DNA from 3 places in the Mycobacterium sp. NGS22 genome. Region 2 is predicted to be linked to each of the others. Evidence: predicted binding sites of a transcription regulator. Region 2 holds the regulator's gene; each other region holds the start of a gene.
The links. The regulator LexA, encoded in region 2, represses DNA repair genes until DNA is damaged. The targets are predictions, from matches to a motif close to CGAACANNTGTTCG.

Region 1: the regulator LexA is predicted to act here: its motif matches at 7,605-7,618, upstream of cofD (2-phospho-L-lactate transferase).
Region 3: the regulator LexA is predicted to act here: its motif matches at 1,947-1,960, upstream of AC5Y47_RS02305 (error-prone DNA polymerase).

What each region holds. Positions count from the first base shown of each region.
Region 1 is NZ_JCALDY010000002.1:212,647-222,452, forward strand. Features, by position in the region: gene AC5Y47_RS02800 (LCP family protein) at 1-1,378, opposite strand, end outside; gene rfbD (dTDP-4-dehydrorhamnose reductase) at 1,443-2,351, shown strand; gene AC5Y47_RS02810 (glycosyltransferase family 2 protein) at 2,344-3,258, shown strand; gene manB (mannose-1-phosphate guanylyltransferase) at 3,260-4,339, shown strand; gene AC5Y47_RS02820 (NUDIX hydrolase) at 4,383-4,955, opposite strand; gene AC5Y47_RS02825 (coenzyme F420-0:L-glutamate ligase) at 4,996-6,345, opposite strand; gene cofD (2-phospho-L-lactate transferase) at 6,375-7,361, opposite strand; gene AC5Y47_RS02835 (WhiB family transcriptional regulator) at 7,711-8,067, shown strand; gene AC5Y47_RS02840 (metallopeptidase family protein) at 8,084-8,503, opposite strand; gene AC5Y47_RS02845 (DUF3499 domain-containing protein) at 8,676-9,155, shown strand; gene AC5Y47_RS02850 (phosphomannomutase/phosphoglucomutase) at 9,209-9,806, shown strand, end outside.
Region 2 is NZ_JCALDY010000029.1:40,376-50,181, reverse strand. Features, by position in the region: gene miaA (tRNA (adenosine(37)-N6)-dimethylallyltransferase MiaA) at 1-376, shown strand, start outside; gene dapF (diaminopimelate epimerase) at 381-1,250, shown strand; gene hflX (GTPase HflX) at 1,298-2,728, shown strand; gene AC5Y47_RS21605 (acyl-CoA dehydrogenase family protein) at 2,803-3,963, shown strand; gene AC5Y47_RS21600 (LGFP repeat-containing protein) at 4,411-6,726, shown strand; gene lexA (transcriptional repressor LexA) at 6,736-7,404, opposite strand; gene AC5Y47_RS21590 (LysM peptidoglycan-binding domain-containing protein) at 7,698-8,204, shown strand; gene nrdR (transcriptional regulator NrdR) at 8,293-8,754, shown strand; gene AC5Y47_RS21580 (peroxynitrite isomerase) at 8,772-9,257, shown strand; gene AC5Y47_RS21575 (alpha/beta fold hydrolase) at 9,282-9,806, opposite strand, start outside.
Region 3 is NZ_JCALDY010000002.1:97,952-107,757, reverse strand. Features, by position in the region: gene AC5Y47_RS02305 (error-prone DNA polymerase) at 1-1,933, opposite strand, end outside; gene AC5Y47_RS02300 (wax ester/triacylglycerol synthase domain-containing protein) at 2,173-3,417, shown strand; gene otsB (trehalose-phosphatase) at 3,451-4,587, shown strand; gene AC5Y47_RS02290 (PE family protein) at 4,693-7,131, shown strand; gene AC5Y47_RS02285 (APC family permease) at 7,203-8,633, shown strand; gene AC5Y47_RS02280 (MaoC family dehydratase) at 8,618-9,490, opposite strand; gene AC5Y47_RS02275 (histidine phosphatase family protein) at 9,585-9,806, shown strand, end outside.

The DNA.
Region 1 (9,806 bases), on a different contig from region 2:
GAGTGACGGTTGCGCCGTCGAGTCCCGAGCCCGGCCCGGTGTAGTCGTTGGCCAGCACCACCCGGACCGATCCGGCCGGTAGCGACGAGTCGGCGACGACGGGCAACCCGCCCAGCAGTTTGGCGACCTCCTGGGCGCCCAGGTCGTCGGTCTTGGCCGCCCGCACCTGGCTGCCCTTGACGTGCCCGCCCTCGTTGTTGCCGACGGTGCCGGCGGTAAAGCCCTTGGCGCTCAACACATCCGACACCGCCGATGCCAGCCCGTTGATGTCGGTGTCGTTGACGACGTGGGCGGTGGTCTTGGCGGGGGTGTAGGCGATCTCCTCGGTCTTGCCCTGATCCTGTTCGTGCAGCAGGCCGGCGACCCAGTCCTGGACCTGGTGTGCGTCCACCCGCACCACGCTCTGCATGCCGTCGTCGCTCCACCCGGCGCCGTCGAGGACCGGGATGGTGGCGAACGCGACGTTGCCGCCGGCCAGCTTCTGCAGTTGCCGCACGAAATCCATGATGTCCCAACCCGAAGAAAGCACCACCGAACGCTGGACGGCGGCCTCCAGCCGCTTCAGCGTGGCCGGGCTGGACAGCGTCTTGCCGGAGATCACCCGGTGGGCCAGCGAGGCCATCACCGCCTGCTGGCGCACCACCCGGTCCAGGTCGCCGCGCGGCAGCTCGTGGCGCTGCCGGACGAAGCTGAGCGCTTGCGGGCCGTCCAGCCGTTGCCGGCCGGCCGGGAAGTCGGCGCCCGAAAGGGGTTCGTAGACAGGCTCTTTGAGGCACACCTCGACGCCGCCGAGCGCGTCGGCGATCAGCGCGAAGCCGAGCAGGCCGATCTCGGCGTAGTGGTCGACGGTGACGCCGGTCAGGTCGGCGACGGTCTTGATCAGTGCCTCCCGCCCGGCCTGGGTGCCGGCCGCCGCGGCTTCGGTGGGCGAGGCGCCGGCCTGCACCAGGCTGACCCGCTTGGTCTCGCGGGTCTGGCCGTAGACGCCGTTGATCTTGGTCTTGCCCAGGTTGGGCGCCTGGACGTAGGAGTCGCGGGGGATCGAGATCGCGGTGGCCGATTTCCCGTTGTTGGGGATCCGGATCAGGATGATGGTGTCGGTGTTGGTGGCTTCCTCGTCGCCGGCCCGCAAGGATGCCAGTTCCTCGGCCGAGAGCGGGTTGCCGTGTGCGTCGGTGCGGCTGTCCAGACCCACCAGCAGGATGTCGATCGCGCCGTCTTCGGCCCCGCTGCCCAGCGCGGGCGACGACATGTGAAAGATGCCGTCCTCGAAGGATCGGACGTTGCTCCAGGCCACCCCGGTGCCGAGCACGACGATCACGGCCATTGCCGTGCAAATCACACGAACCACACGAGCCACACTCTGCGCAGGCATCACTGTAGGTTACTTGCGCAACAGCCGCTTTCCGGTTAGCCGGACCCGGCGTGCCAGACTCGATCCCGTGGCGAGCAGGGTGGTGATCACCGGGGCAGGTGGGCAACTGGGCAGTCTGTTGACCGCGCATGCCACCGGCGACGGCCGCGACGTGCTGGCCAGGACGTCGTCGGAATGGGACATCACCGACCCCACCGCGGCCGACGAGATCATCCGGACCGGCGATGTCGTCGTCAACTGCGCGGCGTACACGAACGTCGACGGTGCCGAAACCGACGAAGCCACCGCGTACGCCGTCAACGCGACCGGACCCGAACATCTGGCCCGCGCCTGCGCGCGCACCGGCGCCCGGCTGATCCACGTCTCCACCGACTACGTGTTCGACGGCGATTTTCACGGTGCCGAGCCGCGACCCTACGAGCCCGCCGACCCGACCGCACCGCAAGGCGTCTACGCCCGCAGCAAGCTCGCCGGCGAACAGGCCGTGTTCGCCGCGCTGCCGGAGGCCGTCGTGGTGCGCACCGCGTGGGTCTACACCGGCGGCGTGCAACGCAGCGACTTCGTCGCGGTCATGCAGCGCCTGGCCGCCGGGGATGGCCCGATCAAGGTGGTCGACGACCAGGTCGGCACGCCGACCTATGCGGCCGACCTGGCCGGCGCATTGCTGGAACTGGCCGACAGCGAGGTGAGCGGCCGGCTGCTGCACATAGCCAACGAGGGGATCGTTTCCCGGTTCGAGCAGGCCAGGGCGGTGTTCGAGGAGTCCGGCGCCGACCCGCAGCGGGTCAATCCGTGCGGCACCGACGAATTCCCCCGGCCCGCGCCGCGGCCGCCCTACTCGGCGCTGTCCAGCCGGGAGTGGGCCGCGGCGGGACTGATGCCGTTACGGCCCTGGCGCACGGCGCTTGTCGCGGCTATCACAGCTGCTTCGGGCCTTGGTTCGACCGATCGACCGTTACCCTCGACGCGTGACTGACGTTCTGCCGGTCGTGGCGGTGACCTATTCCCCGGGTCCGCACCTGGAGCGGTTCCTGGCGTCGTTGTCGCTGGCCACCGAGCGTCCGGTCAGTGTGCTGCTGGCCGACAACGGCTCCACCGACGGCACCCCGCAGGCCGCCGTCATGCGCTATCCCAACGTGCGGTTGCTGCCCACCGGGTCCAACCTCGGCTACGGGACCGCGGTGAACCGCACCGTCGCCAAGCTCGCTCAGCGTGACGAAAACTGGGTCGACGAGTGGGTCATCGTCGCCAACCCCGACGTGCAATGGGGACCCGGCAGCATCGACGCGCTGCTGGAAGCCGCCACCCGGTGGCCGCGGGCCGGCGCGTTCGGTCCGCTGATCCGCGACCCGGACGGATCGGTCTACCCCTCGGCGCGTCACCTGCCCAGCCTGATCCGCGGCGGTATGCACGCGGTGCTCGGTCCGGTCTATCCGCGCAACAGGTGGACGCGGGCCTATCGCCAGGAGCACCTGGAGCCCAGTGAGCGGCCGGTGGGCTGGCTGTCGGGGTCGTGCCTGCTGGTGCGGCGCGCGGCGTTCGAACAGGTCGGCGGGTTCGACGAGCGCTACTTCATGTACATGGAGGACGTCGACCTCGGCGACCGGCTCGGCAAGGCCGGCTGGCAGTCGGTGTACGTGCCGTCGGCCGAGGTGTTGCACCACAAGGGTCACTCCACCGGCCGTGACCCGGCCAGCCATCTGGCCGCCCATCACCGCAGTACCTATATCTTCTTGGCGGATCGGCATTCCGGATGGTGGCGGGCTCCGCTGCGCTGGACGCTGCGCGGGTCGCTGGCGGTGCGTTCGCGCGTGATGGTGCGCAGCGCACTGCGCCGGTCGCGCAAGTCGTTGCGGCGGGAGCTGGCAGAAGGGCGGCGTTGAGATGGCGACCCATCAAGTCGACGCGGTGGTGCTGGTCGGCGGCAAAGGGACCCGGCTACGACCGTTGACGTTGTCGGCGCCCAAGCCGATGTTGCCGACGGCAGGGCTGCCGTTCCTGACCCATCTGCTGTCGCGGATCGCGGCCGCGGGCATCGAGCACGTGGTGCTGGGTACCTCCTATCGGGCCGAGGTGTTCGAGGCCGAGTTCGGCGACGGCTCCAAGCTGGGGTTGCAGATCGAGTACGTGACCGAGGAGAACGCGCTGGGCACCGGCGGTGGCATCGCCAACGTCGCCGGCAAGTTGCGCCACGACACCGTGATGGTGTTCAACGGCGACGTGCTGTCCGGTGCCGACCTGGGCCAGCTGCTGGAGTTCCATCACGGGCATCAGGCCGACGTGACGTTGCATCTGGTGCGGGTGGGCGACCCTCGCGCGTTCGGTTGCGTGCCCACGGACTCCGACGGCCGCGTCACCGCCTTTCTCGAGAAGACGCAGGATCCGCCGACCGACCAGATCAACGCCGGCTGTTATGTGTTCGGGCGCGACGTGATCGACCGGATTCCGCGGGGCCGGGAGGTCTCGGTGGAACGTGAGGTGTTCCCGTCCCTGCTCTCGGCCGACGACGTCAAGGTGTGCGGGTACGTCGACGCCACCTATTGGCGCGACATGGGCACGCCGGAGGACTTCGTGCGTGGTTCGGCGGACCTGGTGCGCGGGATCGCGCCGTCCCCGGCGCTGCACGGGCAGCGTGGTGAGTCGTTGGTGCACGACGGCGCCGCGGTGGCGCCGGGCGCGCTGCTGATCGGCGGCACCGTCGTCGGGCGGGGTGCGGAGATCGGCCCGGGGGCGCGGCTGGACGGCGCGGTGGTCTTCGACGGCGTCAAGGTCGAGGCCGGCAGTGTGATCGAGCGTTCGATCCTCGGCTTCGGCGCCCGCATCGGTCCGCGGGCGCTGATTCGCGACGGCGTGATCGGTGACGGTGCCGACATCGGCGCGCGCTGCGAACTGCTGCGCGGCGCGCGGGTGTGGCCGGGGGTCTCGATTCCCGACGGCGGAATCCGGTACTCGTCCGACGTCTAGTTGTTGTGGCGAGCAGACGCAAAAGCCCCCTGAAACGGCCGTTTCAGGGGGCTTTTGCGTCTGCTCGCCGCACTGACGTGCGGCGCGCTGAGGCGCGGTCCACCAGGTACTTCAGGGCGTGATCGGTGCCGTCCGGCAACGCCTCGGCCGGCCACCACTGCAGGTCGTCGGACTCGTCGCTGAGCACGATCTGAGCCCCGGCCGGTGCATGGGCCACGAACTGCAGATCCACGTGCCGGGTCGGCACGCCCAGTGAGCAGGTGACCGGATGCACGTGCAGCGCAACGAGTTCGGGGTCCACGCGCAACCCGTCGACGCCGGACTCTTCGGTGGCTTCGCGCAGTGCGGCGGCCAGGATGTCGGTGTCCTCGGGTTCGCAGTGCCCGCCCAGTTGCACCCAGCGGCCCAGCCTGGGGTGCAGGGTGAGCAGCACCCGTTCGCCGCTGTCGTCGAACACCAACGCCGAGGCGGTGACGTGGCCCGGTACACATTCGCGCACGCAGGAGTCTTCGCGGGCCAGCACGAAGGTCAGCACGGCCTGCCGAAGCGCATCCTGGGCGGGGTCAGGTGTCTCCCAACCGCCCAGCAGTTCGATCACCGAGTCCCGGAGGTTCATCGCGCGCCTCGTCTGTCAAAACCCGCGCCGGCGGAGGTCTTCACTTGCGGATCAGCAGGTCGTCGACCGGGACCGGGTCGCGCAACCCGGCGGGCTCGGCCGGGTACCCGATGGCGATCGCGCCCAACGGTTCCCAGTCGGCGGGCAGCCCCAACTCGGCGCGGACCAAATCGGCGGCGAAGATCGTCGACCCGATCCAACAACTGCCGACTCCACGCACCGCCAGCGCGACCAGCAGCCCCTGCACGGCAGCCCCGACCGCGACGGTGAACATGGTGTGCTCGGCCTCGGTGCGCGCGGCATCGGGATAGCTGTGGGCGCCGTCCGGCACCAGCATGGGAATCACGACTTCTGGTGCGTCATAGAGGATCTGGCCGCGCGAGACCCGGCGGTCCACCGCGTCGGCGGGTCTGCCGTCGGCGGTGAGGTCCGCGCGCCACTTGTCCTTCATCCGGTCCAGCAGCCGGGTTCGGACCGTGGCGGTCTGCAGCCAGACGAACCGCACCGGGCGGGTGTGGTGGGGCGCCGGGGCGGTCAACGCCTCGGCGACGGCGGCTTCGACGAGTTCGGGTGGCACCGGCTGGTCGCTGAACTGGCGGATCGAACGACGCGACAGCTGCGCCTGACGACGGCCGAGATCCAGCGCCTCGGCGGTGCCCAGCCAGAACAGGTCCTCGGAACCGGCGCGCACCAACTGCCGCGCGCTCGAACCGTCGTCCACCGGGTCCAACCCGCGCACCACCGCGACCGGCATCGCGGTCAGCTTGCCCTTGACCAGGTCGGCGGCGGCGGCCACCTCGTCGGCGACGGCGATCTCGGTCACCACCAGATCGTTGCCGTACCGGTCGGCAGCCCCCGAATAGTTATGCAGCACAGCAATTCCCGCGCTGCCGATGGCGGCGTCGATCTGACCGTTGCGCCAGGCGCGGCCCATGGTGTCGGTGATGACGACGGCGACGGTGACGCCGAGCCGCGCGCGTAACCCGGCCCGCAGCGCGGCCGCGCTGCCGTCCGGGTCGACGGGCAACAGCGCCAATTCCGAACGGCCGACGTTGGATCCGTCCACCCCGGCGGCGGCCTGCACCAGGCCCAGCCGGTTCTCGGTGATCAACGTACGCTCCTTGCGGGCCAGCACCCGCACCGCTTCGCCGTCGACGAGCTTGCGGCGCAAGGTGTCTCGGCGCTCCGGATCGAGGGGTGCCGGAACCAGCCGGCCCTCGCATTTGGACACGACCTTGCTGGTGACCGCCAACACGTCCCCGTCGCGCAGCCACGGCGCCGCCGCGGCCAGGGCGGCACTGAGGTCGTCACCCGGACGGAACTCGGGAAGCCCGGTGACAGGCAGTATTTCGATCGCAGTCGCGGTGCCGTGCTCACCCGCCGGCGGCAGCGCCGGTTCGAAATGAGGACCGGGCCCGCTCACACCGCCACGCCCGCCAGATCCAGCCCGGCACGCACCATCTCGGCCGTCGCTGCCGGATCGCTCATCAACAACGGTATGGAACGCACGGTCACACCGTCGATTTCGGCGGTGTCGCCGTCGTGCACCAACCAGTGATCCAAGATCCCGGTGCCTCGGCGGGCACCGTAATACCGACCCACCGCCTGCGCGGTGCTATCCACACCGATCACCGAAAGGCAGGCATCGGCCATGCCGCGCAACGGCTTTCCCCCGATGATCGGTGAGTATCCGACGACTGCGGCGCCGGTGGCCCGCAGCGCGGCCCGGATGCCCGGCACCGCCAGGATGGCGCCCACGCTGACCACCGGATTGGACGGTGCCAGCATGATTACGTCGGCCTCACCGATGGCCGCCGTCGCTTCGGTTGTGGCGCTGGCCTTTTCGGCTCCGACGAAAGCGAAGCTGTGGGTGGGTACCTGGGCACGGTAACGCACCCACCACTCCTGGAAGTGAATCGCCCGCCGGGTCCCGGCTTCGGGGTCGGTGATCACCACGTGCGTCTCGCAGCGGTCGTCGCTGGCCGGCAGCAACCGTGCGCCGGGTTGCCAGCGGTCGCACAGCGCCGCGGTGATCTGCGACAGCGGGTAGCCGGCGTTGAGCATCTGAGTGCGAACCAAATGGGTGGCCAGGTCCCGGTCACCCAGGCCGAACCAGTCGGGCTGCACGCCATAGCGCGCGAGTTCCTCTTTGGCATGCCAGGTTTCGTCACGGTGACCCCAGCCGCGCTCCGGGTCCACCCCGCCGCCCAGGGTGTACATGCAGGTGTCCAGGTCCGGACAGATGCGTACGCCATGGATCCAGGCGTCGTCACCGATGTTGACCACGGCGGTCAGTTCATGCTCGGTCTGATCCGATCGAGCAAACTGCCCAAGGCCGAGCAACTGCTGCACGCCGAGCAGGAATCGGGCGCCGCCGACCCCGCCGACCAGCACGGTGACCTTCACACCGCAGGACAGTACCCGCCCCCCGAAACCGGGATCTCCTCGGTAACCACTGTGGCACAAGGGACTTGTGATACTACTGTGTCCGACACGCCCATGTGGCCGAACAACAGAAACGCCGAAATTCGATCACGAGATGGTATGGAAATGCGGCGAAGTGCTTGACCAGGGTCACCCGCCCGTGTCTAATCACATCAGTGTCATTTCCCGGTTGGCCGGCCGGTTCCGGTGTCGCAGACCGAGATTCGATCACTTGTTCGAATTGGGCATCTGTACATCAGAACAGTGGGAAACCATTTCATTCTCTATGCGAGGAGGCGGGGTCATGTCCTATGAGCACCTTCGGGGCGTAATGGGAGGCGTGCCGCACACCAACTCCGGCTCGGCCGTGACACATCTGCCGATGCCGACGGCACCGGTCCGTCCTCATCTCAGCGTCGTCCCGGATGCGCCCGCCGTATTCGAGCCCGAGCCGCTGCCGGAAGTCCCTGCCGACCAATGGCAGGACAAGGCGCTGTGCGCGCAGACCGATCCCGAGGCCTTCTTCCCGGAGAAGGGCGGCTCGACCCGCGAGGCCAAGAAGATCTGCCTGGGGTGCGAGGTCCGTCATGAATGCCTGGAGTACGCGCTGGCGCACGACGAGCGCTTCGGCATCTGGGGCGGCCTGTCCGAACGGGAACGCCGCCGCCTCAAGCGCGGCATCATCTGAGCCGCCCAGGCCAAGATCAGTCGTCGATCGTCGGGTCGATGACCGAGGGCTCCACGTCCAGATAGATGGCCACCTGCGCCACCAGGATCTCGTGCAGCAGGTCGCCGAGTTCGATGGTGTCCTTGGCTCGTCGCTCAATTGGCTTGCGAAACAACACGATTCGGGCCCGCGTGGCGTTGCCGCGCACGTCGACTCCGGCGGGAATCAGACGGGCCAGCGCGATCGGCCCGTCGGCGATCACCTCGGGCGGCCACTGCACGCTGCCGGGATCCTTGGCGGCGATCCGTGGGATCTCGTCGACGGCGACGTCCAGTTCCGACACCCGGTCCTGCCAGCGCCGCTCGATGGGTTCGTAGGCCTCGAGCACCGCCATGTCGAACCGCTCGGCGCGGCTGCGCCAGCCCGGCACCGTGGGCGGGAGCAACGGACCGCGCAGCTCGCGACCCCGCCGTCGGGACCGGTGCCCGGACGTCCCGGTCCAGCCGCCCCCCGGCCGACCACTGCGGCCGGAGCCGCGGGAATCGCTCACGCGCCGATGGTAACGGTTACACATCGGACCCCGCGTGTCCGGCGCTTCAGCGACGTTTACCCGCGATAGCCTTTCGAGCGTGAACGTACCCCGTCGCTGCTGCCGGCCCGGGTGTCCGCACTACGCAGTGGCAACGCTGACGTTCGTCTACTCGGACTCCACTGCGGTGGTCGGACCACTCGCCACCGCGCGGGAACCCCATTCCTGGGACCTGTGCGTCGGCCATGCCGGTCGCATCACCGCCCCGCGTGGCTGGGACCTGGTGCGCCACGCCGGCCCGCTCAATTGCGAGCCCGCCAATCCCGACGAGGACGACCTGGTGGCGCTGGCCGACGCGGTACGCGAGGGTGCCGTGGCCCGCGGAACTGCGATCGTCAACGGGTTCAGCACGCGCACAGACGGATACGACGGATACGACGACGTCCCGCGCGCCAACGGCGATCATCTGCATCCGGCCGGAGCGCACGCCGCGCCGAGCGGGTCCGTGTTGGCCCCGCCGGAACACCGGTCCGGACGCCGGCGTGGACACTTGCGGGTGCTGCCCGACCCGGCTGACTAAGGCGTCCCGATAGGCTGGCGGCCAAGAGTTCACGTCGTCAGGAGCGCTGCAGAATGTCATGGCCCGCGGAGGCTGTCCACCGTGTCATCAAGGCCTACGACGTTCGCGGACTGGTGGGCGAAGAGATCAACGAGCCGTTCGTCGCCGACGTCGGCGCCGCGTTCGCCCGGCTGATGCGCGGTGAGGGCGCCGGCCAGGTGGTGATCGGCCACGACATGCGTGACAGTTCCCCGTCGCTGGCGGCCGCGTTCGCCGACGGCGTCACCGGCCAGGGCCTGGACGTGGTGCGGATCGGGCTGGCCTCCACCGACCAGCTGTACTTCGCGTCCGGCCTGCTGGACTGCCCCGGCGCGATGTTCACCGCCAGCCACAACCCGGCGGCCTACAACGGCATCAAACTGTGCCGCAACGGCGCCAAACCCGTCGGCAAGGACACCGGACTGACGTCCATCAGCGAGGACCTGATCGCCGGGGTGCCGAACGCGCAGGACCGGCCGCGCGGGTCGGTCAGCGACAAAGACGTGCTGGTCGAGTACGGGGTGTACCTGCGTTCGCTGGTCAACACCGCCGACCTGCGCCCGTTGCGGGTGGCGGTGGACGCCGGTAACGGCATGGCCGGGCACACCGCCCCGGCAGTGCTGGGCGCGATCG
Region 2 (9,806 bases):
AGCCCCGCGCTGGGACACGATGATCGTCGGATTGGACTGCGAGACAACGGTTCTCGACGAGCGGCTGGCGCGACGCACCGAAACGATGTTCGCCGACGGCCTGGTCGAGGAGGTGCGCGGGTTGCTCACCCGCGGCCTGCGCGAGGGCGTCACCGCATGCCGCGCGCTGGGGTACGCGCAGGTGATCGCGGCGCTGGATGCCGGCGCAACGCCGGCGTTGCTGGAAGACGCGCAGCAACAGACCTTCGTCGGTACCCGCCGGTATGTGCGACGGCAGCGATCCTGGTTCCGCCGCGATCATCGGGTGCGCTGGATCGACGGGTCCGCCTCCGACGCCGTGGACGAGGCGGTGCGGGCATGGCGGCACGTACCCTGATCGGGTGCACTTCGCCAAGGGCCACGGCACCCAGAACGACTTCGTGCTGCTGCCCGACGTCCGGGCCGAGACCGACCTGTCCGCTGCCCGGGTCGCCGCGTTATGCGACCGGCGCCGGGGCTTGGGAGCCGACGGAGTCCTGCGGGTCACCACAGCCGGAGCAGCGCTGACCGTCGGCGCGCTCGATCGGATGCCCGACGGGGTACGCGCCGACGACTGGTACATGGACTACCGCAACGCCGACGGATCCACCGCGCAGATGTGCGGCAACGGTGTGCGGGTTTTCGCTCACTACCTGCGGGCCAGCGGGCTGGAGTCGCGCAACGAGTTCGTCGTCGGGTCACTCGCCGGACCGCGGCAGGTCACCATGCACAGCGTCGATGCGTCCAACGCCGACGTCACCGTCGACATGGGCAAGGCCAACCGGCTCGGCAGCGGCGAAGCGGTGGTGGGCGGCAGGCGATTCACCGGCGTGGCCGTCGACGTGGGCAACCCGCACCTGGCCTGCGTCGACCCGCAGCTGACCCCCGCGGAACTGGCGGCGCTGGACGTCGCGGCGCCGGTCAGCTTCGACCGCCGGCAGTTTCCCGAAGGCGTCAACGTCGAGGTTCTCACCGCACCCGCGCAGGGCGTGGTGTGCATGCGGGTGCACGAACGCGGGGTGGGGGAGACCCGCTCCTGCGGAACCGGGACGGTGGCCGCCGCGGTCGCGGCGTTGGCCACCGAGCACGCCGAGACCGGGACAGTCACCGTGCGGGTGCCCGGCGGCGACGTCGTCGTCACCGTCACAGACGCGACCAGCTTCCTGCGCGGGCCCTCGGTACTGGTGGCGCGCGGGGAACTCGACGACGGCTGGTGGGCGTCACAAGCCTGATATTCGGGTGCGTCGGCCGTCGCGACGTGCCACCATCGAAATTGCTTATGAATTATCCAGATTCGCCCGAGACGGGCCTACCGGAATCCTTGCCCAGCGTCGGTGAGCTGGCCCTCGAGGATCGATCCGCGCTGCGCCGGGTCGCCGGACTGTCGACCGAACTCACCGACGTCTCCGAGGTCGAGTACCGACAGCTGCGGCTGGAACGGGTGGTGCTGGTCGGGGTGTGGACCGAGGGCAGCGCGTCCGACAACCAGGCCAGCATGGCCGAGCTGGCCGCCCTGGCCGAGACCGCCGGCTCCGAGGTGCTCGAAGGGCTCATCCAGCGCCGCGACCGGCCCGACCCGTCCACCTACATCGGCTCGGGCAAGGCCCAGGAGCTGCGCGAAGTGGTGGTGGCCACCGGCGCCGACACGGTGATCTGCGACGGCGAGCTGTCCCCGGCGCAGTTGACCGCGTTGGAGAAGGCGGTCAAGGTCAAGGTCATCGACCGCACCGCGCTGATTCTGGACATCTTCGCCCAGCACGCCACCAGCCGGGAAGGCAAGGCGCAGGTGGCGCTCGCGCAGATGGAGTACATGCTTCCGCGGCTGCGCGGTTGGGGTGAGTCGATGTCGCGCCAGGCCGGTGGCCGCGCCGGCGGCAGCGGCGGCGGGGTGGGCCTGCGCGGTCCGGGTGAGACCAAGATCGAGACCGACCGGCGCCGCATCCGCGAGCGGATGGCCAAGCTGCGTCGTGACATCAAGGCGATGAAGCAGGTCCGCGACACTCAGCGCAGTCGCCGGTTGCAGGCCGACATGCCCTCGATCGCCATCGTCGGCTACACCAACGCCGGGAAATCCAGCGTGCTCAACGCGCTGACCGGAGCCGGCGTCCTGGTGCAGGACGCGCTGTTCGCCACCCTGGAACCCACCACCCGGCGCGCCGAATGGGACGACGGCCGGGCGTTCGTGCTCACCGACACCGTCGGCTTCGTCCGGCACCTGCCGACCCAACTGGTGGAGGCGTTCCGGTCCACGTTGGAAGAGGTGGTGGACGCCGACCTGCTGGTGCACGTGGTCGACGGTTCCGACGTCAACCCGTTCGCGCAGATCAGCGCGGTGCGGCAGGTCGTTTCGGAGGTGATCGCGGATCATCACGGCGATGCCGCGCCGGAACTGCTGGTGGTGAACAAGATCGACGCGGCGGACGATTTGATGCTGGCCAGGCTGCGTCACGAACTGCCCGGCGCGGTTTTCGTCTCCGCTCGCACCGGGGAGGGGATCGACGCGCTGCGCCGGCGGATGGCCGAACTCGCGGCGCCGACCGACACCGCGATCGACGTGGTGATCCCCTACGACCGCGGTGATCTGGTGGCCCGGCTGCACTCCGACGGACGGGTGCAGCAGGCCGAGCACCAGGCGGACGGCACCCGGATCCAAGCCAGAGTCCCGTTCGCACTGGCCGCCGCGCTGCAGGAGTTCGCGCCGCGCGCCTAGCGGCGTCCCCGTGCCGACCAACCACCCGGTTGGTATATCTTGGGGCGGAGAGACTTCATCGCCGGAGGTAATCCATGGGTAGTGCCGTCAAATACCAGCGCACACTGTTCGAACCCGAGCACGATCTGTTCCGGGAGTCCTACCGGACCTTCCTGGATCGTCACGTCGCGCCCTACCACGAGGAGTGGGAGAAGGCCAAGATCGTCGACCGCGGGGTGTGGCTGGAGGCCGGCAAACAAGGGTTCCTCGGCATGGCGGTGCCCGAGGAGTACGGCGGCGGGGGCAATCCCGACTTCCGGTACAACACGATCGTCACCGAGGAAACCACCCGCGGCCGCTACAGCGGCATCGGGTTCGGCCTGCACAACGACATCATCGCGCCCTACCTGTTGCACCTGGCCACCGACGAGCAGAAGCAGCGCTGGTTGCCCAAGTTCTGCAGCGGCGAACTGATCACCGCGATCGCGATGACCGAGCCGGGAACGGGCAGCGACCTGCAGGGCATCAAGACCCGAGCGGTCAAAGAAGGCGATCACTACGTACTGAACGGCGCGAAGACGTTCATCACCAACGGGATCAACTCCGACCTGGTGATCGTGGTGGCCCAGACCGACCCCGACAAGGGTGCTCAGGGGTTCAGCTTGCTGGTCGTCGAACGGGGCATGGAGGGCTTCGAGCGGGGCCGCCACCTGGACAAGATCGGCCTGGACGCCCAGGACACCGCCGAGCTGTCGTTCACCGACGTCAAGGTGCCGGCGGAGAACCTGCTCGGCGAAGAAGGCATGGGGTTCATCTACCTGATGCAGAACCTGCCGCAGGAGCGGATCAACATCGCCGTCATGGCCGCCACGGCGATGGAGACCGTGCTGGAAGAGACCTTGCAGTACACCAAGGAGCGCAAGGCATTCCGCAAACCGATCGGCAGCTTCCAGAACAGCCGCTTCCTGCTGGCCGAGCTGGCCACCGAGGCCACCGTGGTGCGCATCATGGTCGACCAGTTCCTGGCGCTGCACCTGGAAGGCAAGTTGACCGCCGAGCAGGCCGCGATGGCCAAGTGGTACTCCACCGAGAAGCAGGTCCACCTGATCGACCGCTGCCTGCAGCTGCACGGCGGATACGGCTACATGCGCGAATACAACGTCGCGCGTGCCTATCTGGACGCTCGGGTGCAGACCATCTACGGCGGGACGACCGAGATCATGAAGGAGATCATCGGCCGCAGCCTGGGCGTCTGACCGAGGCCGCCTCGCGTTGTTCGTCCGCCGGACACATCGCGTACGGACCCGATGCACAACGTTGACGGGATCGAGTCCTGACGTAACGTCGGTGCGTGCGTAGCGCGTGCGTTGACGGGGACGAGGTGCATTCCGTTGCCCGGTGTGCAGGGCCGTCGTGAGCTGGGCTTTGTCCCGCTACGGTAGAGAATTTGCCGGACCGTCGGCGACGATCCGCAGGACCCTCAGCCGGCTCCGGGATTTCTCGCGACACGGACGCAGCACCGCATCATTTCGACATCGGGTCGATATCCGTTTCCGTAATATCTACAATTTGACTTCGCATTTCTCGTTCGCTAGAGCAAAGTTATGCGAGCCCGGCCGCGATGCGATTCGTAGCTGGGGAACGGCCCACGGCGGTGGATCCGCCGGCTCGCCGGGTGGGCAGGGCATCAGCTGGGAGGCTTGGTGAACGGGCGGAGAGGTCATTTGAGCAAGCTGGTCGGGCGGGCGCTGCTGGGCTTGGCGGCTGGCGCGTTGGCCGTCACGCTGCTGGCGCCGACAGCGTCGGCGTCTCCGATCGGCGACGCCGAGGCGGCCATGATGGCCGCGTGGGAGAAGGCCGGCGGCGACACGTCCACGCTGGGCGCCCGGAAGGGCGACGTCTATCCCGTGGGCGACGGATTCGCGCTGGACTTCGACGGCGGCAAGATGTACTTCACGCCGGCTACCGGCGCCAAGTTCATGTTCGGCCCCATTCTGGACAAGTACGAATCTTTGGGCGGACCGGCGGGCAGCGACCTGGGATTTCCGTCCATCAACGAAGTTCCGGGCCTCGCCGGACCGGACAGCCGCGTCAGCACGTTCGCAGCCAGCGACAACCCGGTGATCTTCTGGACGCCCGACCACGGCGCGTTCGTGGTGCGTGGCGCGCTCAACGCCGCCTGGGACAAGCTGGGCAGCTCGGGCGGGGTGCTGGGCGCCCCGATCGGCGACGAGACCTATGACGCCGAGGTGACTTCGCAGAAGTTCACCGGTGGTGAGGTGTCCTGGAACCGCAAGACCAAGGAGTTCAGCACCAATCCGCCGGGCCTGGCCGAGCAGCTCAAGGGGCTGCAGGTGGCGATCGACCCCACCGCCGCCATCAACATGTCCTGGCGTGCCGCCGGCGGCGCCAACGGGCCGCTGGGCGCCAAGAAGGGCAACCAGTACCCGATCGGCGGCGACGGCGTCGCTCAGGACTTCAACGGCGGCAAGATCTTCTTCAGCCCGGCGACCGGCGCCAACGCCGTCGAGGGACCGATCCTGCAGAAGTATGAGGCGCTGGGCGGGCCGGTCAGCAGCGATCTGGGCTTCCCCGTCGCCAACGAGGCAGACGGCGGGATCACTCCAGCCAGCCGCGTCGCGACGTTCTCCGCGGCGGACAAGCCGGTGATCTTCTGGACCCCCGACCACGGCGCCTTCGTCGTGCGCGGGGCCATGAAGGCCGCGTGGGACAAGCTCAAGGGCGCCACCGGCAAACTCGGTGCGCCGGTGGCTGACCAGACGGTGGACGGTGACGTGGTGTCGCAGAAGTTCACCGGCGGCAAGATCTCCTGGAACCGCGCCAAGAACACCTTCAGCACCGATCCGGCGAATCTGGCGCCGCTGCTGTCCGGACTCCAGGTTTCGGGACAGAATCAGCCCAGCAATTCGGCCTCACCCCCGGCGGGCAAGAAGTTCACCTTCCACTGGTGGTGGCTGATCGCGGCCGTGCCGGTGCTGTTGCTGGTCCTGATGTGCGTGTTGGTGGTGTTGGGTCTGCGCAGGCGCCGCGCCGCGGGTCCCGATGCACCCGTCTTCGACCCGGACCCGGACCGCAACGCCGGTGTGGACTATGACCCCGGCGCGGAAGGGCGCTGGCCGCGCGAGGACATCGATTACGGTTCTGAGCGGTTCCCCCCGGCCGACGAGCACGACCAGCACGTCGAGGACCATCCCGACGCCGGCTCGGGAGCCCGGGTCAGCTGGTCCCGGGGTGGGGCGACGGCGGTCCTCCCGGTCGAGCAGGACGCCGACGACGACGAATTCACCCACGATGCCGACGAGAGCTACGACTCGTCCTCGTATGAGGAGTACGACGAGGACCCCGACGCGGTGGGCACCACGCCCATCCCGGTGGTGTCGCACGAGGGCTACGGGGAACCTTTCGAGGAGGAGCCGCGGGTTCCGGAACGGGTAGGGCCGGAGGACTACGTGCCCGAACTCTCGGCGCCACCGACGTACGTGCCGGACGCGGACGTCCCCGAAGTGCCGCACTCCCGGGAAGAGCCGGAAATCCCGGAAGTTCCGGAGATCCCGGAAATCGAGCCGGACGAGCCATACCTCGACGAATATGCGGGGGCCCGCTACCCGCAAGACGAACTCAGGGACGACGCGGAAGGCGAGTCACCCGACCTGGCGTCGCCACCGGACACCGATCCGGTGCCCGAGGCGAGAACGGGACGGCATGCGGCCGCGGACCCGGCCGGCTACGCCGCCGAAGCCGGCACGCCGTTCGGAGCGGCTCCGCAGGCCGAGGCGCCGGCGGCGGCACCGGCCGGCAGCGCCGCGGTGCGTCCGACGATCCACCTGCCGCTCGACGACGACCCCTACCGGGCCCCGGACGGCTATCCGATCAAGGCCAGCGCCCGGTTCGGTCTGTATTACACGCCCAACAGCGCGCTCTATCACGACACACTGGCCGAGATCTGGTTCGCCAACGAGGACGCCGCGCGCGCCAACGGTTTCGTCCGGGCCGACTGACGCCGGCGGCTACACCTTGCGGATGACGGTGACCACCTTGCCCAGCACGATCGCGTCGTTGCCGGGAATCGGGTCGAATGCCGGGTTGTGCGGCATCAGCCACACCTGACCGCCGGCCCGCTTGAATGTCTTGACGGTGGCCTCGCCGTCGATCATCGCCGCGACGATGTCGCCGTTGTCGGCGACGTTCTGCTGGCGCACCACCACCCAGTCCCCATCGCAGATGGCGGCTTCGACCATGGACTCACCGACGACCTTGAGCAGGAACAGCGTCCCTTCGCCGACCAGCTCGCGGGGTAGGGGGAAGACGTCCTCGACGGCCTCCTCGGCCAGGATCGGCCCGCCGGCGGCGATGCGTCCCAGCACTGGGACGAAAGTCGGCTCCGGCAACGCATCCGAACCCGCTACATCGGTGAGCGGAGGCGTCACCGTGTCGTCGGCGCTGCGCACGTCGACAGCACGCGGGCGGTTCGGGTCCCGCCGCAAGTAGCCCTTGCGCTCCAGGGTGCGCAGTTGGTGTGCCACCGAGGACGTCGACGTCAGACCGACGGCATCACCGATCTCCCGGATGCTCGGCGGATATCCGCGGGTGGTCACCGACGCGCGGATGACGTCCAGGATTGTTCGCTGTCGGTCAGTCAGCGTCGCATCGGCCGGGGTGTCGTTGCTGTCGCTCATGGCACTGAATGTAACCCCACTCCGTCCAAGAATCAAACATGTGTTCGACCGGCGTGTCGTCGCGCCGTCGAGGGCCGCCGATCTGCGGAAACAAAATGAATCACAAGTGTGTAACTTCGGCGCGTACCGGGTATCTGAAAGTCACCAGCTGGTTGCACCGACAAAAAACTTGTCGGTGGTGAGGTCTACGGTTTTGCTCGTGCGACACGCTCGCTCAAATGTTCGGTTGTCGAACACATGAGCGACTAGTGTCGAACACACGAGCGATAAGTAGTCGACCGGAGGGAAACGGCATGACACTCATCTACGCGGGTCCGCATCGCGCCAGCAACGCGCAGAGCCCGTTGAACAGGCCTCTGAACAGGCCGATTCGCGAGTTTCCCTCCTATCGGTCCGGTCAGCCACGGTCGAACAGGCCGGGCCCGTCGCGCCCGGCGGGCGCGCCGATGCGCTACTACGGCACCGGTGTCGCGAGGTCGACCGTTGTCCACCGCAGACGGCCGGTCAGTGTGGCAACCACGATCGGGCTGGCCCTGGCCGCCGGTGTCATCACCCTCTGGTTAGGGCTGATGGCCAACTTCGGCAGCATGGTCCACGGCGAATCGGTCGAGGCGGCGCCGCAGGTGCCCGCCGCGCTGGCGGTGGTGCGGGTCGAGCCGGGCGAGTCTCTGCAGGATCTCGCGGTCCGCGTGGCGCCGGGCGCACCCGTGCGCGACGTCGTCGAACGCATCCGTGACCTCAACGCGCTGGACTCCAGCGCGGTGACCGCAGGCCAGACCCTGATCGCACCGGTCGGCTGACCGGCCGCAACCCGGGCTCGGCAGGTCGCGCGGGTACTCTCGGGGTGTTCTGTTATCCGGACGTCACGGCGTGGCAAAGGAGCGGCCATTGCACTGCCCTTTCTGCCGGCATCCCGATTCCCGGGTCATTGACTCCCGGGAAACCGATGAAGGCCAGGCAATTCGCCGTCGCCGGTCGTGTCCGGAATGCGGACGCCGCTTCACCACCGTCGAGACCGCGGTGCTCGCAGTGGTCAAGCGCAGCGGCGTCACCGAGCCGTTCAGCCGGGAGAAAGTGATCAGTGGTGTGCGCCGCGCCTGCCAGGGGCGCCAGGTCGACGACGACGCGCTGAACCTGCTCGCCCAACAGGTGGAAGACGCGGTGCGGGCCGCCGGGCCGGAGGTCCCCAGCCATGAGGTCGGGCTGGCCATCCTGGGTCCGTTGCGCGAACTCGACGAAGTCGCCTACCTGCGCTTCGCCTCGGTGTACCGGTCCTTTTCCTCAGCCGACGATTTCGAACGCGAGATCGAGGCGCTGCGCGCGCACCGCAACGTATCGGCCCCGGGCTGAACGGCGTCTTCCGACCGATGGCCGCCCAACTTCATCCCGACGTCGCTGCGCTGGCGCCGCTGCTGGGTACCTGGGCGGGGCGTGGGGCGGGGGAGTACCCGACCATCGAGTCGTTCGAATACTTCGAAGAGGTCGTCTTCTCCCACGTGGGCAAGCCTTTCCTGAGCTATGGACAGAAAACGAAAGCCGTCGCCGACGGCAAACCGCTGCACGCCGAGACGGGCTATCTTCGAGTGCCGCGACAGGGCCACCTGGAACTGGTGGTTGCCCATCCCAGCGGCATCACCGAGATCGAAGGCGGCAGCTACTCGGTGCGCGACGGCGTCGTCGAAATCGACTTGGCCACAACCGATGTCGGAATGACCCCGACTGCCAAAGAAGTGTCGGCACTGGCCCGGTCGGTCCGGGTCGACGGCAACGAGCTGTCCTACTCGCTGCGCATGGCCGCTGTCGGCCAACGCCTCCAGCACCACCTGTCCGCGACGTTGCGCCGACAGTCCTGAGACCTCAACGTCGACGGCCGTGATTCAGGTGGCGCTGCGTTCGTCGGCCCCTATGGCGTTTAGCACGGCCAGCCGGGTGTCGGCGGGCCCGGAGACCGTCGCTTCGCCGCCACCGCTGCGGAGTAGTTCGCGCAGCGCGGCCTGGTCGTGGTCGGGGGGTGCGGTGGTGTCGATGAAGCTCTGCACGAGATCGAGGAACCGAGCCGGGTCGTCGTGAAACGGGAAATGGGCTGCGTCCTCGAAGATTTCGAGTTGGGAGCCCGGCATGGCGGCGTGCGCCAGGTAGGCGTGCCGCACGGGGATGACCGAATCTCTGCGGCCCCAGATGATCAGCACCGGGACGGCCTGGGTCAAATAACATCGGTCCAGCATGGTGACGATCTGACCGCGCCAGTCCACGACCGCACGCAGGGTGCGGGTGAACGCCGACGAGGCTGTTGGTTCCGGCAAGTCGTCCAGGATCCGCAGCATGTTGGGCAGATCCCGGCCGATGGCCGTCGAACCGATGGCCAAACCGGCCACCCGGCCCAGCAACTGGACCGCGGGCAG
Region 3 (9,806 bases), on a different contig from region 2:
CCTGGAACACCCCCACCGAATCGGCCCGCGACAACATCTCGTAGACCGCCGGCTCGGAGAGGTCGAGCCGGGCGAAGTCCACCTCGATGCCTTTGTGCTCGGCCACCAGATCCCGCGCATAGTGCAGCGCCGACAGCATGCCCAGCCCCAGCAGGTCGAACTTGACCAAACCTATTGCCGCACAGTCGTCTTTGTCCCACTGCAGGACACTTCGGTTTTCCATGCGCGCCCACTCCACCGGGCACACGTCGGCGATCGGACGGTCACAGATCACCATGCCACCGGAATGAATGCCCATGTGCCGAGGCAGGTTCCGGATCTGGTTGGCCAGGTCGACCACTCCTTCCGGGATGCCTTCGATGTCGACGGGCTGCCCGGACCAATGGCTGATCTGCTTACTCCACGCGTCCTGTTGGCCCTGCGAGAAACCCAGGGCGCGGGCCATGTCGCGCACCGCGCTGCGCGGCCGGTAGGTGATGACATTGGCGACCTGGGCGGCATAGTCCCGGCCGTACTTGTCGTAGACGTACTGGATGACTTTCTCGCGCTGGTCGGACTCGATGTCGATGTCGATGTCGGGGGGGCCGTCGCGGGCGGGCGACAGAAAGCGTTCGAACAACAAGTCGTTGGCTATCGGGTCGACGGCGGTCACTCCGAGGGCGTAGCACACCGCGGAATTGGCCGCCGATCCCCTGCCCTGGCACAGGATGTCGTTGCGCCGGCAGAACCGGGTGATGTCGTCGACCACCAGGAAGTAGCCCGGGAACCGCAGCTGGGCAATGACTTTGAGTTCGTGCTCGATCTGGTCGTAGGCTTTCGCCGCCCGCCCGGCCGGCCCGTAGCGGTCGGTCGCGCCCACCATGGTCAACGCACGCAACCAGCTGTCCTCGGTGTGCCCGTCGGGGACGTCGAACGGCGGCAGCTGCGGTGCGATCAGCGCGAGGCCGAACGCACACTGCTCGCCGAGTTCGGCGGCCGCGGTCACCGCCTCGGGGCACTGCGCGAAAAGCCGCGCCATCTCCTCACCCGAGCGCAGATGCGAACCACCGAGCGGAGCCAGCCAGCCGGCGGCCGCGTCCAGAGACTGCCGGGCCCGGATCGCACCCATGGCCATGGCCAATCGCCGACGGGATGGATGGGCGAAGTGCGCCCCGGTGGTGGCGACGACGCCGACGCCGAAATGCGGCGCCAGTCCGGCCAGCATCGCGTTGCGTTCGTCGTCGAGCGGTTGACCGTGATGGGTCAGCTCGATGCTGACCCGGCCGGCGCCGAACCGATCCACCAGATCGGCCAGCGCCCGCCGCGCCGATTCCGGGCCACCTTCGGAAAGCGCCTGTCGCACATGCCCTTTGCGGCAGCCGGTCAGAATATGCCAGTGCCCGCCGGCCGCCTCGGTCAGTGCGTCGAAATCGTAGCGCAGTTTGCCTTTCTCACCACCGGCCAGATGCGCGACGGCAAGTTGCCGGGACAACCGCCGGTACCCTTCGGGTCCCCGTGCCAGCACCAACAGATGCGGGCCGGCCGGGTCCGGTCGCTCGGTGCGCGCCACCGACGACAGCGACAGCTCGGCGCCGAATACCGTGCGCACACCGAGTTCACCCGCGGCTTCGGCGAACCGCACCGCCCCGTACAGCCCGTCGTGGTCGGTCAGCGCCAGCGCGCGCAGGTCCAGCCGGGCGGCCTCCTCGGCCAGTTCCTCCGGGGTGCTGGCCCCGTCCAGAAAGCTGTATGCAGAATGCGCATGCAACTCGGCGTACGCCACGGAGGAACGGTGTCGTTGTCCGTGTGTTTTTGCTGAATACGCTTCCCGTTTGAGCGACAGCGGACCATCTTCGGGAGGACCGAACGGAGCGGGCATCCCGGCATGACGCGGCTTGCTATCGAGAACCCGCTCCATTTCGGCCCAACTCGGCGGGCCGTTGTGCCACCCCATGACGCCAGTGTATCGAACGTCTGTTCGATGTGCGAACGCGCACCCACCGGTCTGTGTTCGTCATCGGAACAGCTTCGGAACGCTATTGAAACAATTTGCGGCCAATAGCCTCAGCGGCACATCGTCGCAGTTAAACGCATCTTCAACTGGACAACACACTCTTAACCTGACCGTTCTGTCGATGCGCATGACCCACCCGGATACTGGTACAACTTGAACAAACACGGTGGGGACTGGGCATGGCAGGAACGACGACTTCGGAGGCGGGGTCCTTCAGGACTCCAGAACGCGACCGACACGCAGGCATGGCAACCGGTGCGGTTGCCGTCATCGCCGGATCCAAACCCGGCCACGAGTTGATCAGGAATTTGCTGGCCGAACGGATCCAGCTGGGCTTCGACGGGCCCGGGCAGGTCCACCGGGTAGCCCTGCCGCAGCCCGGTGACGACGCAGCACTGTTCCGGGCCATCGCCCACGCGCTCGAGCGTCCCCTCGACGTGAACGGACCGCGCTGGGAGTGCTGGGTCATCGAACGCCTCGAGGGCAATCGATGGGCGATCTTGATGAAGGTCGACCACAGCATCGCCCACGCCATCCCGCCGGCCCACCTGCTGGCGCGGCTCTGTGACGAGGCTGACAGCGAAGCATTCGCCGATACCGTTGCCGGACAACGGGATTCGGACCCTGGCGCCGATAGGCCAAGCTGGGTGCACACCCTGATGCAGACCCCACTGGACATCGCGAAAGCCGCCGTCAGCGCCGCGGCCACGGTGATGACGTGGCCCGAACCGGCCGGCCCGGTGAACACCCTTCGGCATTACCGCGCGGTGCGGGTTCCTCGCGCCGCCGTGGACCGGATGGCCCGCAAGTTCGGGGTGAGCGCCGACGAGGTCGCGGTCGCGGCCATCACCGAGGGCTTTCGCGGCGTGCTGGTCCAGCACGGCCACCAGCCCCGCTCGGACTCGGTGCGCACGGTCGGTGCAGTCTTGCCCTTCCTGCCGGTCGACCACGAGGACCCGTTGCGGCAACTGCGGGCAGTGCGCCCGGAACCGAACCGGGCCAGCCAGCCGTTCCCCTCGCCATTCAAGTTGTGCGCCAAGGCTGTTCAGTCCTTGATACGGCCGCCCGGACAACACACCGTCACGCTGGCCATCCATGCCTTCGGACCGCGGGAACGGCTGCGGTTGATGGGCCGACAACTGGAGCGATTGTTGCCGATCCCGCCGACCGCACCCGAGTTCAGCACCAGGATCTCGGTGATCGGCTACGCCGACGAGCTGGTGTTCGGTCTCATCGCCGACTACCACACCGCAGCCGACCTCGCGCGGCTTGCCGGCGGGATCGAACTGGGCATGGCGCGGCTGCTTGCGCTCGGTCAGGACTCGGTGCTGCCTTTCGACCGTCGGCGCAAGCGTCCGGGCCGGGTGCCGGCGCGCCGGGTGCCGCGGCCCTCGGCGGTGCCGGTGCGAGCGCGCCGCCGCTGACCCCTCGGCGGTCCACCGTGAGAAGGTGGGTGCATGTCGGTCACCATCGACCCGCGACGCATCGATGCCGTCTTGTTCGACGCCACACTGCCCGGCACCGACACCGTGTCGGACCGTCTGCACGACATCCACGTGCGCACCGGCGTCTTCACATCCAATGGTGACGCCGCGATCGAAGCCGCCCAACGGTTGGGGGTGCGCTCGGGCCGTTGTGCCGTCGTCGCAGCGGGCGAGTCCGGCGTCACGGCCGCCCGCGCCGCCGGTTTCGCGCTGGTGATCGCCGTCGGCGCCGCGTCCGACGATGCAGACGCGGTCATCTCCGGCGTCGACGAGATCGACGCGCGCACCGGCGACCGGCGGATGTCGGAGTTGCCGGATGCATTGCAGTCCGTCAGCCTGGCCGACGACTTCTCGGTCCGGCGGCCCGCGGTGTTCTTCGACTTCGACGGGACCCTCTCGGACATCGTCAACGATCCCGACGCGGCCCGGCCGGCGCCCGGTACGACAGAGGCGCTGCGGGAACTGGCGACGCGGTGCCCGGTCGCGGTGCTCAGCGGGCGCGACCTGACCGACGTCGTCGAGCGAGTGGGTCTGCCCGGAATCTGGTACGCCGGCAGCCATGGATTCGAACTGACCGCACCCGACGGCACTCATCATCAGAACGAAGACGCCGCGGCGGCCATCCCGGTGCTCGAAGAAGCCGCGGGGCAGCTGCGCGAGCGACTCGGCTCCATCGATGGTGTCGTGGTGGAACACAAGCGTTTTGGCGTGGCAGTGCACTATCGCAACGCGGCCCGCGACCGGGTCGGGGAGGTGGCTGCGGCGGTGCGCACGGCCGGCCGGCGCGACGCGTTGCGGGTGACGACCGGGCGCGAAGTCATCGAGCTGCGTCCGGATCTCGACTGGGACAAGGGCAAGACACTGCGATGGGTGATCGAGCACTTGACCGACGGCGGGTCGGTACCGCTGGTGCCGATCTATCTCGGCGATGACATCACCGACGAGGACGCCTTCGATGCGGTGCACCACGATGGGATCCCAATTGTGGTGCGGCACAACGACGACGGCGACAGGGCCACCGCCGCGCTGTTCGCGCTGGACAGTCCGGTCCACGTCGCCGACTTCACCGCCCGGCTGGCCCGTGAATTAGCTGACGCTGACGTGAATTAACGCTTGCCGCTTCACAATCCGGCACAACGCAACCAATCGCGCAAAATTGTGCCCACCCCTGCGCGATCGGCGTAAGCTGCGCGGCAGTCTATCGGGAGGACTGTCATGTCGTTTGTGCTCGCGAATCCGGAATACATCACCTCGACGGCAACGGACTTGGCCGCCATCAGAGCGGCGATCAGCGCCGCGGGTGCCGCGGCATCGATCCCGACAACACAACTGCAGGCCGCCGCCGCCGACGAGATATCCACTGCCCTGTCAGTGATATTCGGCGCGCACGGTCAGGCGTATCAAGCGCTCAGCACGCAGGCGACAGCGTTTCACCAACGGTTCGTCCAAGCGTTGGCCAATGCCGGCAGCGCTTATGGCGCGGCGGAAACGGCCAGTGCCGAGCAACTTCTGCTCAACGCGATCAATGCGCCCACCCAGACACTGCTGGGGCGCCCGTTGATCGGCAACGGTGCAGACGGGACCGCCGCCGCCCCGAACGGCGGAGCCGGCGGGTTGTTGTACGGCAACGGCGGCAACGGTTTCTCGCAGACGTCGGCCGGCAGCCCCGGTGGGGCCGGGGGTGCCGCCGGACTGATCGGCAACGGCGGACTCGGCGGCAGTGGTGGCGCCGGAGCGGCCGGCGGTGCCGGCGGCTCCGGCGGCTGGCTCTACGGCGATGGCGGACGGGGCGGCGCCGGCGGTGCGGCCACCGCGCTGGGAGCGGCGGGCGGGGCCGGCGGGGCGGGCGGCAACGCATGGCTGCTGGGTACGGGTGGGGCCGGCGGTGCAGGGGCGAATGGCGCCAACGGCAATGCGGGTACCGCAGGTGGGGCAGGTGGGGCAGGCGGTGCCGGCGGCGATGCCGGACTGCTCTGGGGTGGCGCCGGTGCCGGCGGTAACGGCGCCGACGGCGGCAGCGGCCAGAATTCCGCGGCCACTTCAGCTGGCGGGGCCGGCGGCGCCGGTGGTCACGCGGGTCTGTTCGGTGCCGGAGGGGGCGGAGGGACCGGCGGAGACGGCGGTACTAACAACGTTGCTCTGACAAACGCCTCCGGCGGCGCCGGCGGCGCGGGCGGGGCCGGCGGCGGCGGAGGCTACCTCACCGGTAACGGCGGCGCGGGCGGGGCCGGCGGGGCCGGCGGTGACAACTCAGCCGGATCGCCCCCGAGCGGCATGACCAGCGGCGCGGGCGGAGTCGGCGGAGTCGGCGGCGCAGCCGGGTTGCTGTACGGCGACGGTGGCACCGGAGGCGCGGGCGGAGGCGGTGGAACGAATAAGGGTGGTGGGGCTACCGGCGGCCTCGGCGGGTTCGGCGGCTCCGGCGGGGCCGGGGCACGCATGTTCGGCAGTGGCGGCGCCGGTGGCGCCGGTGGGCATGGTGGGCAGAACACCTCGGCCGGGATGGGCGGTACCGGTGCCGGCGGCGGCGTCGGGGGTAGCGCCGGCATGTTCGGCAACGGCGGCCACGGGGGGGCCGGCGGGGGCGGCGGGGACCAGACCGGCGGCCAGGGTTCCGGAGCGGCTGCCGGGAGCGGCGGCGCCGGTGGCACCGGGGGGTGGCTGTACGGCAACGGCGGAGACGGTGGTGGCGGCGGCGCCGGCGGGTCCAACAAAGCCGGCGGCACCAACTCCGCCGGAGGGGTGGCCGGTCACGGTGGTGCCGGCGGCAGCGCCGGGCTGATCGGCGCCGGCGGCCACGGCGGCGACGGCGGTGCCGGTGGCGGCACCGTCGGTAGGGAAAGCGGGGCGGTCGGAGGCGCCGGTGGCAACGGTGGCGTCGGCGGGAACGGCGGATTGCTGTTCGGCGACGCCGGGGCCGGCGGCAGCGGCGGCACCGGCGGCAGCAACACCCAGACTTCCAGCGGCAGCGCGCACAATGGCGTCGCCGGCGGCGCCGGCGGCCGGGGCGGGGACGGCGGAAACGGCGGCACCGCCGGGTTGTTCGGCAACGGTGGCGACGCCGGCGGCGGCGGCACCGGCGGAAACGGCGGCGTCGCCCAGATCGGGACCGACGGCACCGCCACCGTTCTGGGGGGCACCGGAGGCACCGGGGGCGGCGGAGGTAACGGCGGCAACGGCGGCAGCGGCGGCCACGGCGGACAGCTGACCGGCAACGGCGGCAACGCCGGCGCCGGCGGTGACGCCGGCAACGGCGGCAAGGGTGGCCGAGGCGGTAGCACGTCCGGTGCCGGCGGCGGCATCGGCGGCAATGGCGGGGACGGTGGCAGCGGCGGCAGCGGCGGTACTGGCGCCAAGGGTGGGCTGCTATTCGGCAACGCCGGTGCCGGGGGCGGCGGCGGAACCGGAGGCGACGGCGGCAACGCCGGCCTCGGTGTGGCTCCCTCCGGCAACGGCAGCATCGGCAACGGGGGCAACGGCGGGCCGGGCGGAGCCGGCGGGAACGCCCAGATCATCGGAAACGGCGGCGACGGCGGCGGGGGCGGTGACGGCGGAACTGGCGCCGCACCTGGAGCCGGCGGGGCCGGCGCCCTCGGTGGCGCCGGAGGATCCTGGTTCGGAACACCGGGCGCCAACGGCGCCGACGGAGCATAGCCCGCACCCAAGTTTGGCTGTTCAGCGCCCGTGGTACGAACGTGTACTAACCAGCCCTGATCCTGGGCCGGATGCGGCTAGGAGGGCGTGCGATCAGCAAGCTCGGCTTCTGGAGCATCGTCATGCTCGGGATCAACGCGATCATCGGGGCGGGCATCTTCCTGACCCCGGGCGCGGTGATCAGGCTCGCCGGGCCACTGGCGCCGTTGGCCTACGTGCTGGCCGCCGCCTTCGCGGGCATCGTCGGAACCGTCTTCGCCACCGCCGCCCGCTACGTCAAGACCAACGGCGCGTCCTACGCCTACACGACGGCGGCGTTCGGCCAACGGATCGGTATCTACGTCGGCGTCACCCACGCCGTCGTGGCATCCATCGCCTGGGGGGTGCTGGCCTCGATCTTCGTGGCGACTTTTCTCAAAGTCGTCTTCCCGCATGAGAATTGGGCCAATGACACCCAGTTGATCAGTGTGAAGACGTTGACGTTCCTGCTCTTCGTCGCGGTGTTGCTGGTGATCAACCTGTTCGGCAACCGGGTGATCGAGTGGGCCAACGGAATCTCCACCGTGGGAAAGATATTCGCGCTTTCGCTGTTCATCCTGGGCGGGTTGTGGATCATCGTCGCGCGACACGTCAACGACTACGCCGCCGCGAGTTCGCCCGAGGTCTTCTCGCCCGCGCCCTACGCGTTATTCGGGTTCGTCCACCTCGGCCAGAGCAGCGCATCGGGATTGGTACTGGCCACGGTGGCCGCGTTGTACGCATTCACCGGTTTCGAATCGATCGCCAACGCCGCCGAGGAGATGCACGCGCCGGAACGAAATCTGCCGCGCGCCATACCGATATCGATTCTGGCCGTCGCCACCGTCTACGTGCTCGCGGTCACCGTGGCGATGCTGCTGGGTGCCGACCGGGTCGTGCATTCCACCGACACGGTCAAACTCGCCGCGGCCATCGGCAACGACGCCTTCCGCACCGTCGTGGTCTTCGGCGCCCTGGTGTCGATGTTCGGCATCAACGTCGCGGCATCGTTCGGCGCGCCGCGCCTGTGGACTGCGTTGTCTGCCACCAGAACTCTGCCGGCACGACTGTCGCGGAAGAACCGCTTCGGCGTCCCGATGCTCGCGTTCGCCATCACGGCGGCACTGGCCCTGGCGTTCCCACTGGCGCTGCGCTTCGACATCGAGAACCTGACCGGTCTCGCGGTGATCGCCCGGTTCGTCCAGTTCATCATCGTCCCGATCGCGCTGATCGCGTTGGCGCGCGACACCACCAGACATCCGAAGGTGAAACGAAACCGGTTCACCGACAAGGTGTTACCGGTTGCGGCCGTGGTGATCTCGGTGGCGCTGGCGGTGTCGTTCGACTACCGGCCGCTGCTGCTCACCCGGCAGGGCGGCGCGAATTACTTCTCGATCGTGTTGATCGTGCTCACGTTCGTCGTGGTGCCCGCGGCCGCCTATGCGCACTACTACCGGACCCTCGACCGTCAGGGCTCGACGTAGTCGACCTCACCGTCGTCGAGCACCAGCCGGGGCCCGAGTCCCTCGGCGCCGGATGCTTCGGTGCGGAACAGCGCTTTGCCCGGTTCGGTTTTCCAGATCAACGTCGACAACGTCTCGCCGGGGAACACCGGCTTGGTGAACCGCGCGGCGATCGAGGTGATGTTGGCGGCCACACCACCGCCGAGTTCGGCGACCAGGGCGCGACCCGACACCCCGTAGGTGCACAGCCCGTGCAGGATCGGGCGGGGGAACCCGGCCAGATTGGTGGCGAACCAGGGATCGCTGTGCAGCGGGTTGCGGTCCCCGGACAGCCGGTAGATCAGCGCCTGGTCCTCGCGCGTCGGTAGGTCGACCCGCGCGTCGGGCTCGCGGTCGGGAAACTCCGGGGCTGCCGGGCGCTCCCCCTTCTCGCCGCCGAAGCCGCCCTCACCGCGGATGACCAGGTTGGTCAGTGTCTCGGCGATCAGCGTCCCGCTGTCGGGATCCTTGCCTTGGCCGCGCAGCATCAGCACGGCGTTCTTGCCCTCGCCCTTGTCCTGGATGTCGACCACCTCGCTGACCACGGACAGCTTCCCGGCCGGCGGCAGCGGCGCGTGCAACCGGACGGACTGCGAGCCGTGCAGCAGCATCGCCCAGTTGAAGCTGCCCACCTTGCCGGCCGCACCGAAGGCCGGGCAGCAGATCACCGCGTAGGTCGGCAGCACCTGCTGCGGAACGTCGTGACTGTTCTCGGTGGTGAACGGCAGGTCGTCGATGCCGGCGCCGACACCGAGCGCGTAGAGCAGAGTGTCCCGGTCTGTCCATTCGAACAGCTGCGGCTCGGTCACTGCGCCTACGGCACTGGGGTCAATCGGCATACGAGTCTCCTCCAGATTCCAAAATCGGCACTTTCTCCGAAGTAACCATCGCAAACCCTTCCCACCGACGGTGTCGGCAGGGCAGGCTATCGCCATGGCGAAGCGCACCAGGATCGGGAAGGCCCTCACTGTCTCAGTAGTGCTCGTCGCGGCGGTCCTCGTCGGGGCATGCGGCGGCAGCACCCCGCAGGCACGCAGCATCACGTTGACCTTCATCCGGAACGCGCAATCGCAGGCCAACGCCGACGGTGTCATCGACACCGTGGAGCCGGGTCCCAGCCTCACCACCGAAGGCCAGACACAGGCACAACAGCTG